One region of the Micromonospora sp. NBC_00858 genome, then DNA from elsewhere that is predicted to be linked to it. Evidence: riboswitches for the same ligand, from Rfam matches in the RefSeq annotation. Region 1 holds a riboswitch; each other region holds the start of a gene.
The links. A riboswitch is a leader RNA that binds a small molecule or an ion and turns the genes downstream of it on or off. The one in region 1 is predicted to bind cyclic di-AMP.

Region 1 (4,222 bases):
GTCCGTGGTTGGTGAGGAACGTCCAGTTCCGGCCGCTGCCGGTGTCGCCCGCCGCCGTGCTCGCCATCGTGGGTCCGCCTCTCCGGTTGTCCGCCCTGGCCTCGGTGGCACCTCCGAAGGGCCGGCCCAGGGCCAACGTATGAAATCTAACTCACGCATATCTTGACGCATCTTGTGGTGCGTGTGACCGTGGAGCCCGGGCCAGCGCCCGCCGCAGGCCCGGCTGAAGAGCCATTTGAGCAGGTCAAACGCGTGAGACGAGGTGCGGGATGAGTAGTCCCGGTACACCCGGCGGTAAGCCGGGTCCGCAGCGGGCCACCGACCGGGCGCCGGCGCTCACCGAGCCGGCCCGGGCGTACGCCGAGCTGGCCGCCGGCAACCGGCGCTTCGTCAGCGGCGCCCCGCGCCACCCCAACCAGGACGCCGGGCACCGGGCGGCGGTCGCCGACGGACAGCACCCGTTCGCGGTGATCGTCGGCTGCTCCGACTCCCGACTGGCCGCCGAGATCATCTTTGACCGGGGGCTGGGCGACCTCTTCGTGGTCCGCACGGCCGGGCACACGACCGGCCCGGAGGTGCTGGGCAGCGTGGAATACGCGGTGACCGTGCTCGGCACCCCGCTGGTGGTGGTGCTCGGCCACGACTCCTGCGGTGCGGTCCAGGCGGCCCGGGAGGCAGCCGCCACCGGCACCCCGCCCCGGGGGCACCTGCGTGCCGTGGTCGACGCCGTGCTGCCCAGCCTGCGTCGCGCCGAGGCCGAGGGGGTGGACGACATCGACGGCATCGTCGACATCCACATCGCGCAGACCGTCGAGGCGCTGCTCGGCCAGTCGCCCGTGCTGGCAGCCGAGGTGGCGCAGGGGCGCTGCGCGGTGGTGGGGGTGTCGTACCGGCTCGCCGCCGGCGCGGTGCGCCCGGTGGCCGCCGTGCCGGCTACCGCCACGGCGCTCGACGTACCGACCGGGCCCAGCACGGCGGCCAGCCCGACCGCGCCCGCCGCCGCCTGACGCGACGAGGGCCGCCCCGCGACGCGGGACGGCCCTTCGACGGGTGGACATGCGGTCAGAGCATCGACATGTGTACGTGGTCGGTGTGGTTCGACGGCCCGCTGTACGACTTCCAGCCGGTCGCCGGGAACCAGATCTGTCGGTTCCAGATCACGTAGTAGATGCCGAGCCGGTCGGCGTTGCGGATGAGGAACGCGGCCACGTTGTTGCCGTACGTCCGGGTGTCCTCGTTGTGCCACGGGCTGAAGCCGCTCTTCTGCAACGACCAGTCGCAGGCGCGGCCCTTCGGGTGCTCCCACGGCCCGCCGGAGCGGTAGCAGCCGACGAACCGGTTGAAGCCGGCCCGCTTGACCTCCTTGTACGCGTGCAGCGTGCGCGGGGTGACGCAGCCGGAGGTGGTGGGGTCGTTCTCGCTGCACGACTCGGACTTCCAGTCACCGTCGGCGGTCCGGTTGGGGCCGATCCGGGCGACCGGTGAGGTCGCCGACACCAGGCCGCCGGTGAAGCCCTTCCCACCGACCAGCGCGAGCGCCTTGTCGGCGTCGCGCTTCTCCTTCGCCATCAGGGCGGTCTGCTTCTGCTGCTCGCGGACCTCCGCGTCGAGGGCCAGCTTGGCCTGCTCGGCGCGGGACTTCACCGTGTTGACCTCGGAGAGCTTCTTCTCGTTGACCATGTTCATCTCGTCGAGCACCGCGGCGCGCTGGACGAACGAGTCGGGGGCGTCGCTCTCCAACAGCATCGCGATCGCGCCGATCCGGCCGGTCCGGTACGACTGGGCGGCGATCTGCCCGACCTGGGGGGCCAGCTTCTCCAACTCCGCGTTGGCCCGGTCGACCTCCGCCGCCAGCTCAATCTGCCGCTTCTTGGACTTGTCCAACTTGGACTTGGCGGCGGAGTAGTCGCGGTTGGCCTTCTCGATCACGTCGTTGAGCAGCGCGGGCTCGCCGTCCTCCTCGTGCCCGGACGGTGTGGGGGTCGTCGGGGCGGCGTGCGCCGGGAGGGGGCCGGCGAGCACGGTCAGTGCGGCGATCACGGCCACCACGGGTGTCAACCAGCGGCGTAGGGGTGCCGTCACAATATTCCCTTCCGTCGACCGCCGACCGGGTTAGCTGACGGGTTCGGGGCGGAAGTGGCCCCTACCGCTGACGCGGATTCACCCCACGTGCCTGGGTCCCCGGCTCGCCAGCTGGCGATTGGGCGGTGGCACCGCAGGCGCTGCGTCGCGCCTTCAGCGGTAACCGGCAGCGAGGTTACCCGAGAGTCGACCGGCTGAGCTACGTCCAGATGCCGACTAAAAGCGTCATTTCGCCATGGCGCTGAGTGACCAGTGACGCGGTTCTCAGGGCGGATGCCCCACCTCGTCACGCTGAGGAGTGTCACCATGCCGTCTCCGTGCTCCTGTCCGGCTCGTGCCACCGGTCGGTGGCGGTGGTTGGGGGTGTGGCCCGCGCCGGATCGGGTCCGGTTGGGTCGGGTCGACCCGTGCGCGGTGAGCTGAGTGCGGCCAGTGCCTCCGCGCGGTCCGGCCTGGGTCGCTCGGCGGGCGGCTCGGCGGCCGGGTCGGCGGGCAGCTCGGCACCCGACCGGCCGGCTGCGGTCACCACGGCGGCCAGTCCGGTGGTCAGCGGTACGGCTGCGATGAGGCCGAGCGTGGCGACCGCGCTGCGGACGATCTCCTGCGCGAGGAACTCGCTGGTCAGGATCTGCCCGAGCGGCCGCGAGTCGGCGGTGAGCAGGAGCAGTAGCGGCAGTGAGGCGCCCGCGTACGCCAGCACGATGGTGTTGACGGTGGAGGCGATGTGCGCCCGGCCGACTCGGGTGGCCGCCCGGTAGAGCTGCAACCGGGTCAGCCCGGGGTTGGCGTTCGCCAGCTCGGTGACGGTGGCCGCCTGGGTGACCGTCACGTCGTCGAGGACCCCGAGCGAGCCGATGATGATCCCGGCGAGCAGCAGGCCGTGCAGGTCCACGTTGGCCTGGAACATCGACAGCGTGGTGGCGTCCTCGCTGCCGAAGCCGGTGAGGTGGGTGGCGGCGGTGGCGATGGTGGCGAGCACGCCGGTCAACACCAGGCTGCCCAGGGTGCCGAGCACCGCGACCGAGGTCTGCGCGGTGACCCCGTGCGTCAGGTAGAGCACCACGAACATGATCAGGGCGGCGCCGACCACCGCCACCAGCAGCGGTGATCGGCCAGCGCCGATCCCCGGGAGCACGAAGGTGAGCAGGATGGCGAAGCTGGCGGCCAGCCCAGCCAGCGCGGCCAGGCCCCGCCACCGGCCGAACGCGACGATCGCGGCGGCGAAGACCACCGCCAGCCAGACCAACGGCGTGCCGCGCTGGTGCTCCGCGATGTTCCAGCTGCTGGCGACGGGATCGGCCGGATCGGTCAGCTCGACCAGGATGACCTCGTCACCGACCTCGACCCGGGGTGCGCCGGGTCCGTCCGGCACCGGCGTCTGGACCTGCTGGCCGGCAGCTGGCCCGTCGGCCACCCGGACGTCCACGGTGCCGCACAGCCCGGCCCCGGCGTCCGGCGTGCCCTCGGGACTCGGTGCGGCCGGCGGGCACGGCTCGGTCACCACCCGGGTCACCGTGCCGTGGTAGCGCGGCACGTCCGTGCCCCCGGCGGTCTGCGGCGACCCGTCGCGTGGCCAGAGCACCACCGCGGCGAGCACGGTGGCGACGAAGAGCGGTACCACGGTCGCGATGAGGATCCGTCGTACCCGGGGCGGGGCGGACGGAGTGGAACGGCTGTGGTCGGAACCCAATGCGAGACTCCCAACGATCCGGTGCGGGGTACGTGCCGGCGGGCCGGTCGGTTCACCGCCGCCGCGGGAATGCGGCGACGGGCATGACGAATCGCTGGGTGGCGACATGACGGCTACGGACGGTGAGTGCTCGGCGCGGTCGACCGGAGGCGACGCCACATCGTGGCGGCGTCGGCGCCCGACTGCGTAGCGAGGTCCGGAGGGCCATCGTGGGAAATGCTAGCCAGCCCGACCCGCGGACGCAGGTTGTGGCGGGGTGTCGCGCGGTCGAACCGCCCGCACGGCGGTGACCGGACCGGCATGTTGGAGTCATGTCCGCTCCGTCACAGCCCGAGCCCGACCGTCCCGGCAGTCACCAGCAGCACGCCGGGTCCGCCGGGCCGAAGCAGCAGGACGAGCACGCCGGGCATGACAAGCACGCCGGGCACGACCCGGCGATGTTCCGCCGTC
Region 2 (4,222 bases), 2.2 Mb from region 1:
CGGGCCCGTGACCACGCGTTGGGCCGGCGCAAGCGGCACGATTTCACGCTGACCACCAACTACCGCAACTCGTCGGAGATCTTCGCGGTGGCGGCGGCGGAGATCCGCCGGCTCTACCCCGACCTGCTGCTGCCGACAGCCGTCCGCTCCACCGGGGTCGATCCGGTCGAGCTGGTGGTGCCCCCCACCGCGCTGGAGACCGCGATCGTGGAGGCGGCCACCGGCCTGCTGGCCGAGGTCGAGGGCACGGTCGGGGTGATCACGCCGGTCCCCCGCCGCGACGAGGTCGCCGGTTGGCTCGGCGTGCTCGGCGCGCCGCGGCTGCAGGTGGTGACCAGCCTGGAGGCCAAGGGCATGGAGTACGACGGGGTGGTGCTGGTCGCCCCGAGCGAGATCCGGGCGGATCCGGGCGCGGGCGTGCGCACCCTCTACGTCGCGCTCTCCCGGGCCACTCAGCGGCTCACCACCATCGACCCGATCGGCTGACCTGCGGCGGTAGCCCCCACCGGGCGACCACCGGCCTTACACTTGCATACATAGCGATGTGCGCATACATTTGACCAAATCCGGACCGACGGCGGAGGGTGGTTTCGTGGGCGCAGGTCATGACCACCACCATGCGTCGGTCGCCAACGCCGCGCACCAGCACCGGGGCCGACTCTGGACGGCGTTCGGGCTGCTCGCCGCCCTGATGGTGGTCGAAGCGGTGGCCGCCTTCCACACCGGCTCACTGGCCCTGCTCTCCGACGCCGGGCACATGTTCACCGACGTGCTCGGCATCGGGATGGCGCTCGCCGCGATCACCGCCACCCAGCGGACCACGGGCGACCCGCAGCGCACCTTCGGGCTCTACCGGCTCGAGGTGCTCGCTGCACTGGCCAACGCCGTCCTGCTCTCCGGCGTGGCGGTCTACGTGGTGCTCGAGGCGATCGGCCGGTTCGGCGACCCGCACGAGGTGCTGGCCGGCCCGATGCTCGCGGTGGCCACGCTCGGCCTGCTCGCCAACCTGGCCGCCTTCGCCCTGCTCCGCTCAGGTGCCCGGGAGAGCATCAACCTCCAGGGCGCCTACCTGGAGGTGCTCGGCGACCTGCTCGGCTCGCTCGGCGTGATCGGCGCGGCGCTGCTCATTCAGGTCACGGACTGGTGGTGGGCCGACCCGCTCGTCGCGGTCGCCATCGGCGTGTTCATCCTGCCGCGCACCTGGCGGCTGGGGCGGGCCGCGGTCCGCATCCTGGTGCAGGCCGCCCCGGAACACCTCCAGGTGACCGCCGTACACGACCGGCTGGCCGCGGTGCCCGGCGTGGTCGAGGTGCACGACCTGCACGTCTGGACGCTCACCTCGGGCATGGAGGTGGCCTCCGCACACCTGACGATGGCGCCCGACGCGGAGGTCGGCGCGGTGCTCACCGCGGCGCGTACCGCCCTGCACGAAGACTTCCGGATCGAGCACGCGACGTTGCAGATCGAGCCCGGCGCCGCCCCTGGGGCCTGCGGTTCGATCCGGTGGTAACGCCTTTTTCTGGAGCTTTCATCAACTTCGCCCGAATTTACCGTGACGACGCACGCACCGTCCGTCACATCGGCTGCATCAGTCCCACCGGCCCCGGTAGGCTCGGTCCCGGCCTCCACCCGGCGGCGCCCTAACGGCGCCGGTGGCGGCCGCCGCCTAATCGCCCGAGCGGGCGAACCGGGGAACCATGTTCCTGGGGTGCATCCGCGTCAGCGGTAGGGATCTTCCGTCCCGAACCCGTCAGCTAACCCGGTCGGCGGCTGACGGAAGGACATGCGTAGTGGCACCAGCACGACCGCCCGCCGCCCGACTGGCGGCCCTGATCGTCGCGATGCTCGCCCTCGGCGTCGCACTCCCGGCCGGCGCCGCCTCGGCCGCTCCCCAGACCGCCCTGCGGGCCGCCGCGGCACCCGACGGCGACGAGGAGGGTGGCACCCCGGCGCTGCGGGCCCAACTGGAGGCGGCCAGCAAGGGTTACCTGGACGCGAAGCGCGCCCTGGACACCTCCGTCCAGCGGCAGCAGCAGCTCACCACCCAACTGAAGACCACCGAGACCGAGCTGACCGAACGCAGCGGCAAGGTCGGCGAGATCGCCGGGGTGGCCTACCGCACCGGCCGGCTCGGCACGATGTCGGCGTTGCTCAACAGCAACACCCCGGAGGGCTTCATGGACCGGGCCGCCGCGCTGGACGCGGTCGCCGCCAACGAGGACCGGGTGCTGCGCGAACTGCTCGCCACCAAGGACGAGGCCAGCCGCACCCGGGTGGCCCTGGACGGCGAGATCCGCGAACAGCGCAAGCAGGTCACCGTGATGGCCAAGCGCAAGGAACAGGCCGAACGGGCCCTGAAAGTGGCTACCACCAACCAGACCACGGCCGACAGCGGCTCCAACCGGGGCACCTCCGCCGCCAACGCCCAGGCCGCGCCGCGCAACTCCGACGGCTCCTGGCCGTCCGAGTCGTGCAGCGTCAACGACCCCACCCCGGCCACCGGCTGCATCACCCCGCGCACCCTGCACGCGCTCAACCAGGCCAAGGCCGCCGGCTTCACCCGGTACGTGTCCTGCCACCGCTCCGGCGGCTCCGGTGAACACCCGAAGGGCCGGGCCTGCGACTTCGCCGCGCAGACGAACGGCTTCGGCGGGGACGCCACCGGCGGCGACAAGACGTACGGCAACAACCTGGCCGCGTACTTCATCCGCAACGCCGACCGGCTCGCCGTGCTGTACGTGATCTGGTACAGGCAGATCTGGCTGCCCAGCAGCGGGTGGAAGTCGTACAGCGGGGCGGGTGGCGACCCGTCCAGCGACCACACCAACCACGTACACCTGTCGGTGTACTGACCCGACCCGGCCGGCGCCCCGCTGAGCGGGGCGCCGGCCGGAGTACGTCAGCGGGCGTACCCCGGATGTCGCCGGCGGTCGGACGACCCCGGCCGGGTCCGGCGGCAGCATCGCTCGTATGCGTCGACTACCGCCCAGCGCTCGCAAGGCGCTGCTCACCCTGCACCTGGTCACGTCGCTCGGCTGGCTCGGCACCGACCTGGTGCTGCTCACCCTCGGCGTCGCGGCGCTGCGCGGTGCCGACCCGGCCGTCGTCTACCCGGCCGCCGCGTTGGTCGGCACCGTGCTGTTCGCTCCGCTGAGCGTGCTGGTCTGGCTGGTCGGCGTGGCCAGCGCGCTGTTCACCCCGTGGGGCCTGCTGCGCTACCGCTGGGTCGTGACCAAGCTGGTGATCACCACGGTGATGGTCGGCCTGGTGCTGTTCCTGCTCACCCCGAACCTGCGGCACGCCGGTGCGCTGGGCGCCGCCCTGCCCGCCCGGGACCGCGCCGACCTGGTGATCGCACCTGCGGTGTCGACCAGCCTGATGATCATCGCGACGGTGCTCTCCACGTACAAGCCGTGGGGGCGACGACCGGTCGCGCGGCCCACCGCCGCCGGCCGGACCGGCCGTGATCGGCAGGGCGCGGGGCCTGGCGCACGGCGCACCATCGCGGGCCGGGCTGCCCATGATCGCGCTACAACCAGGATGTAGCGGCCTCCGAACCCAAGCAGACCACTACATCCAGGATCAAGCGCGACCTTGCCGGGCGCGCGGGCGCGGCGCGGGGGGCAGGGCGCGGGGCGCGGGCGCACGGCGCATGGCCCACCATCGCGGGCCGGGCCGGCCATGATCGCGCTACAACCAGGATGTAGTGGCCTCCGAACCGAAACAGGCCACTACATCCAGGAGCTTGTCTCATCCTGTTTGGGCTGCTCAGGGATGGTTGACAGGTCGTGGTGGTGTGGTTGGGGTGCTGGTGTGCGGGTGTGGATCTTCGGTGTTGATCATCTGTCTAGCGGTTGATTTCGGTGTTGGTCAGCACGAGTAGGGCGCGTAGCAGGGTGGTGGCGTGTGGGCGCCAGCCGTGGCGTAGTCGGGTGAGGATGCGCCAGTTCTTGAGGTGAGCGTGGGCGTGTTCATTGGCCGCGCGTTCGCGGCTGAGCAGGGTGTTCACGCTGTGTTGGGCGGGGGTGAGGGGGTGGTGGCGGTTGCCGCGTCGTCCGGTGATGACGGTGGGGTTCTCGGGTTGGTCGTCGAGGCGGGTGTGGATGCGGTCGCAGATGACGGCGAGGTCATGACGGCGTAGCCGGGTGGGTAGGCGTAGGCGTTTGGCTTGGGTGGCTTCGTGGGTGCGGGCGCCGGCGGCGGCGGAGATCCAGAGCAGCCG
Region 3 (4,222 bases), 1.6 Mb from region 1:
CCGAGGTGCCGCAGGCCGTCGCCATCTGGTCGGCCCTGTTCCTGCTGGCGCTGACCGTGCTCGCCGTGCTCGTCGCCCGCCCGGAGCGGGACCGGCCGGCGGTCGACCCGACTCCGGCGCCCACCGACCGGGAGGTGGCCGCCGCCGAGGCCGCCGACCTGCGCCGGTACGCCGAGGAGGTGGCCGTCGCGGCGGCCGGCGCGGCGCAGACCGCCCGCCGCCGACGCGCGGACTGGCTGGCCGCTCAGGAGCAGGTGGAACGCGCGTGGGCCGGGTACGACGAGGCGGACACCGCCGCCCGTCGGTTCGCCGGCGCCGCGGCACTGCCCACCCCTCGTACCCCGCGTACCCCCGCCGAGTACGCCGCCCGGGAGCGCTATCTGCATCGCGCGGCGATGGCGGCGTACTGGCGCGGCGACCTGTCCATGGGGCAGCTCGCTGACGTGTTCGGGCAGCGGCACGGCTGGGACCCCCGCCGGCACCCGGTTGAGCAGGAGGTGCTGCTCAACCGGGCGGTCCGGGACGCGAGGCTCGCCGACTACCGGGCCGCCGCCGGGCGGGAACGGTCGGCCTGGCGAGACGCGGAGCTTGCGGCCTCCTCGGCCCGGGCCCTCACCGAGGAGGCGTACGCGGCGGCGGCCCGGCTGCGTCCGAACCCGCTGCCGGCGCGTCGGACGATGACCGCAGTGCTCCGTCCGGCGGCCGCGACGCGCTGGCGGCCGGCCCGGGTTGGCTGAGTCGTCAATTAGGCCGTGAGCCCGGTCACACTCACTCGAAATCGGGCGGACGGCTCGATCGGCAGCATTGTTCCCACGAATTCGAGGCCGTTGCCGACGGCCTGTCCGGTTGTCGCCCGCAGGCGCCGCCGTAACCGGTTGTCCCATCGAGTCGCGTCAGTGGCAATACGCGCAGAAATTGCTGCGACAGTTCAGGTTTACGCAGGTGAACCTGGCTTGGCAGGGTGCGGAGCGGCCAGTAGTGTCGTCCCGTCCGGTGCGGTAACCGATCGCAAGAGGCGACGCCGCGCTGACCCGCTTAATCGTGATCAACGAACCGGGGACCCACCAGTAAGTCCGGGGTGAATCCGCGAGCCACGGCCCGCGGTAGGGCGATCTTCCCGCCCGAATCCGTCAGCTAACCCGGTAGGCGGTGTCGGAAGGAGTTCCATCGTCGTGCAGCAACTCTCGACCTCTCGATTGTTCCCCCGCCTCCACGGCGCCGCGGTACCCCCGCTTATCCGTCCAGTGACGGTGAGCTGACCCCCCGGGTCACCGCCTCTTCCGCCCGGCCGCGCCGGGCATTCCCCTGAGCGGTTCATCATCCGCGGACCACGGTCCGCGCGCTGGCGCCTGCCCGGATACCGGTCCGGCTCCGGTGTGCCGCTCTCCCCCTGATCCGTGGAGGACCCCGTGAAGCACACCCTGAAGCGTCAGCTCCGCCGCCTCACCACCGAGCGCCCGTACCAGATCGTCACCGCCTCCGCCGCGGCCCTCGTGATCGCGACCACCACCGGTGCTCTGTTCGCCGGCGCCGACGACGCCCCGGCCAGCCAGCACACCGCGACCACGGTCGCCGAGATGCGCAGCGACTCCGTTGCCTCCCGTGGCGAGGCGCGTGCCGCGTCCCCCTCGGCCAGCACCGCGCCGACCACCGCTGCCCCCGCGCCGGCCACCAAGGCCGCGTCGCCCGCCGCCAAGGCCAGCAGCAACCCGGACCTGACCAGTAAGCCGAAGCCGCCCGCGACCAAGGTGCTCGACTACGACTACCAGGTGCAGAACACGTACTTCAACTGCGGCCCGGCTGCCACCCGCAACGCCCTCAGCGCCGCCGGCATCGACCGCACCCAGGATGAGCTGGGCGCCGAGCTGGGCACCACCGAGATGGGCACCAACTCGGCCCTGGACACCACTCGGGTGCTCAACGCCGAGGTGAAGGGCTCCCCGTACCGGACCCGGATGTTCGCTGGCACGCCCAGCCCGGCCCAGATGGACCAGCTCCAGGCCGACGTGGTCAAGGCGATCACCGACGGCCGCGGCGTGGTGGCCAACGTCGCCGGCGACGCCACCGACACCGACGGCGGCTGGCACTCCTACGGCGGCGGCCACTACATCGCCGTGGTGGGTTACAAGGACAACGGCCGGACCGTGCGGATCGCCGACTCGGCCAACGCGGCCGACCCGTCGTACTGGATCACCACGATCAACCTGGCCAACTGGATCGCCACTCGGGGCTACTCCGCCTGACCCGGGCGTAGCCGCCGCGGGCGCCGTCCCCCACAAGGGGCCGGCGCCCGCGGCGTCTCTGTCCGTGCGATCAGTAGCTGATGAAGCCGTACAGCGCGAGGTGGTTCGACTTCGTCCCGCTGACCGTGTGGTCGATGCCGGACGGCTGCACGCTGCCCTTCACGAAGAGATAGTCGATCTTGCTGGAGCCGCTGGTGGCCTTCGACCCGTAGCCGGTCATGCCGTACCCGCCCAGCGTGCCGGGCGCGATGCCAGTGCGGTTCGCGTCGATGCCCACGACGCGGATCGTGGAGGCGTTCAGCAGGCTGGTCGCGTCGGCACCGAGGTGGATGCCGCTGTTGGCGATGCCCCGGTCGCCGTCGCCAGCGCACGCGTTCTGCCGGTTCTCCTGCGGTAGGTGCATCGTCGCGGCGAACACGCTGGTGCCGGTGGCCTTGATGGTGAACCGGGCCGCGATGGCGCTGGTCCGCTTCCACTTGTAGTAGTCGGTGCTGTCCGGGTCGCTGTTCGGCGGCTTGTACAGGGTGCACCCGGCGCCGTTGGCGTAGGCCGTGCCGGGCTTGAGCCAGCCCGCGCTCCAGTACTTCGAGATGTCACCGGCGGCGAGGCTGAGCGTCCGGGTGTTCCAGATGATCCCGTTGGTCTGCTTCTTTTTGAGGTCGCCGAGCGACTGCGAACTGCACTTGTGCGTGCTGCCCCACGGCTCCGGGTCACTCCACGCCACGATCGCACCGTAGGTGCCTGCCGGGTAGCCGAACTTGGCCGACAGTTGGTCGGCGTACGCCTCGGCCTGGCCGGTGCCGCGCACCTGCTGCACGATCAGGATGTCGGGTGCCACCACGCCACTGGTGCCGGTGCGGCCGGCGTCGTCAACCAGGATCGAGGTCAGGTGGTCCGGCCCGGAGATCCGGGTGCACGTCCCGTCGGAGTTGTTCACCACCAGGTTCTCGATGTTGTTGTTGTAGACCCGCAGGACCCGGTCGGCCGCCGCGACCGCGGTGGCGCCCTGCGTGGGGCTGGTTGACGATGTGCCGAGCGCGGGAGCGCTGGGCGCGGTGGCGAGTGCGACGGCCGCCAGGGCCGCCACCAGTGTTGATCGATGCCTCCTGCGCACGGTCGGCTCCTCTCCACGGTGGGCTCGACGGGTGGCTGGGCCCGTCCAGGCGCCGAACTCTACAGTGGATCTTCCCTGGTCGCGGTCCCCGCGCGCATCGGCAGTGACGACTCTCGTACCTGGGGGCGAACCGTGGAAGACTGCGGCCGTGGTGGATGAATCAGGTGGCCGGACAGGCCGCGGGCCGATCCTGTTGCTGCTGCACGGGATGGGGGCGACCGGAGACGTCTGGCTGCCCTGGGCCCCACTGCTGGAGCAGCACTGGCCCGGGCGGTGGCTGGCACCGGACCTGGCCGGTCACGGTTGGTCGGCCCCGCTGCCGTCGTACTCCTTCGAGGGGTTCGCCGAGCGGATCGCCCACGGCCTGGCCGCCGACGACCGGATCGTCGTGCTCGGGCACTCGCTGGGCGGGGTGGTGGGCCTCGCGCTGGCCGCCCGCGCCGCCGGGATGCCGGTGGACGCGGTGGTCGGGCTGGGCATCAAGGCGGTCTGGTCACCCGACGAGCTGAGCCGCTCCGCCGAACTCGCCGCCCGCCCGGTCAGCTGGTTCGCCAGCCGCACCGAGGCGGCCCGCCGCTACCTGCGGGTCTCGGGGCTCGCCGGCCTGATCCCGTCGGATGATCCGGTGGTGGACGCCGGGCTGCGCCAGGTCGACGGCCGGTGGCGGCTGGCGATGGACTCGACCGCGTTCGCCGTCGGCGAGCCCCACCTCACCGCTCTGCTGGCCGCGACCGACGTGCCGGTGGTGCTGGCCCGCGGCGAGCACGACCCGATGGTCACCGACGCACAGCTCAAGGAGTTCGGCGTACCGGTCGTCACGCTGCCGGGGCTCGGGCACAACGCGCACGTGGAGGACCCGGCGGCG

Region 2: linked by a shared signal. The riboswitch ahead of OG990_RS01120 (coiled-coil domain-containing protein) and the one ahead of OG990_RS26815 (hypothetical protein) in region 1 are both predicted to bind cyclic di-AMP.
Region 3: linked by a shared signal. The riboswitch ahead of OG990_RS19285 (C39 family peptidase) and the one ahead of OG990_RS26815 (hypothetical protein) in region 1 are both predicted to bind cyclic di-AMP.

What each region holds. Positions count from the first base shown of each region.
Region 1 covers NZ_CP108828.1:5,752,111-5,756,332, reverse strand. The annotation lists gene OG990_RS26825 (MarR family winged helix-turn-helix transcriptional regulator) at 1-67, opposite strand, end outside; gene OG990_RS26820 (carbonic anhydrase) at 270-1,007, shown strand; gene OG990_RS26815 (hypothetical protein) at 1,063-2,082, opposite strand; cyclic di-AMP (ydaO/yuaA leader) riboswitch at 2,086-2,217, opposite strand; gene OG990_RS26810 (YibE/F family protein) at 2,384-3,772, opposite strand; gene OG990_RS26805 (copper-translocating P-type ATPase) at 4,084-4,222, shown strand, end outside.
Region 2 covers NZ_CP108828.1:224,700-228,921, reverse strand. The annotation lists gene OG990_RS01130 (HelD family protein) at 1-486, shown strand, start outside; gene OG990_RS01125 (cation diffusion facilitator family transporter) at 593-1,510, shown strand; cyclic di-AMP (ydaO/yuaA leader) riboswitch at 1,654-1,785, shown strand; gene OG990_RS01120 (coiled-coil domain-containing protein) at 1,791-2,852, shown strand; gene OG990_RS01115 (hypothetical protein) at 2,971-3,546, shown strand; gene OG990_RS01110 (transposase family protein) at 3,848-4,222, opposite strand, start outside.
Region 3 covers NZ_CP108828.1:4,144,576-4,148,797, reverse strand. The annotation lists gene OG990_RS19290 (hypothetical protein) at 1-737, shown strand, start outside; cyclic di-AMP (ydaO/yuaA leader) riboswitch at 1,023-1,164, shown strand; gene OG990_RS19285 (C39 family peptidase) at 1,410-2,243, shown strand; gene OG990_RS19280 (hypothetical protein) at 2,314-3,357, opposite strand; gene OG990_RS19275 (alpha/beta fold hydrolase) at 3,506-4,222, shown strand, end outside.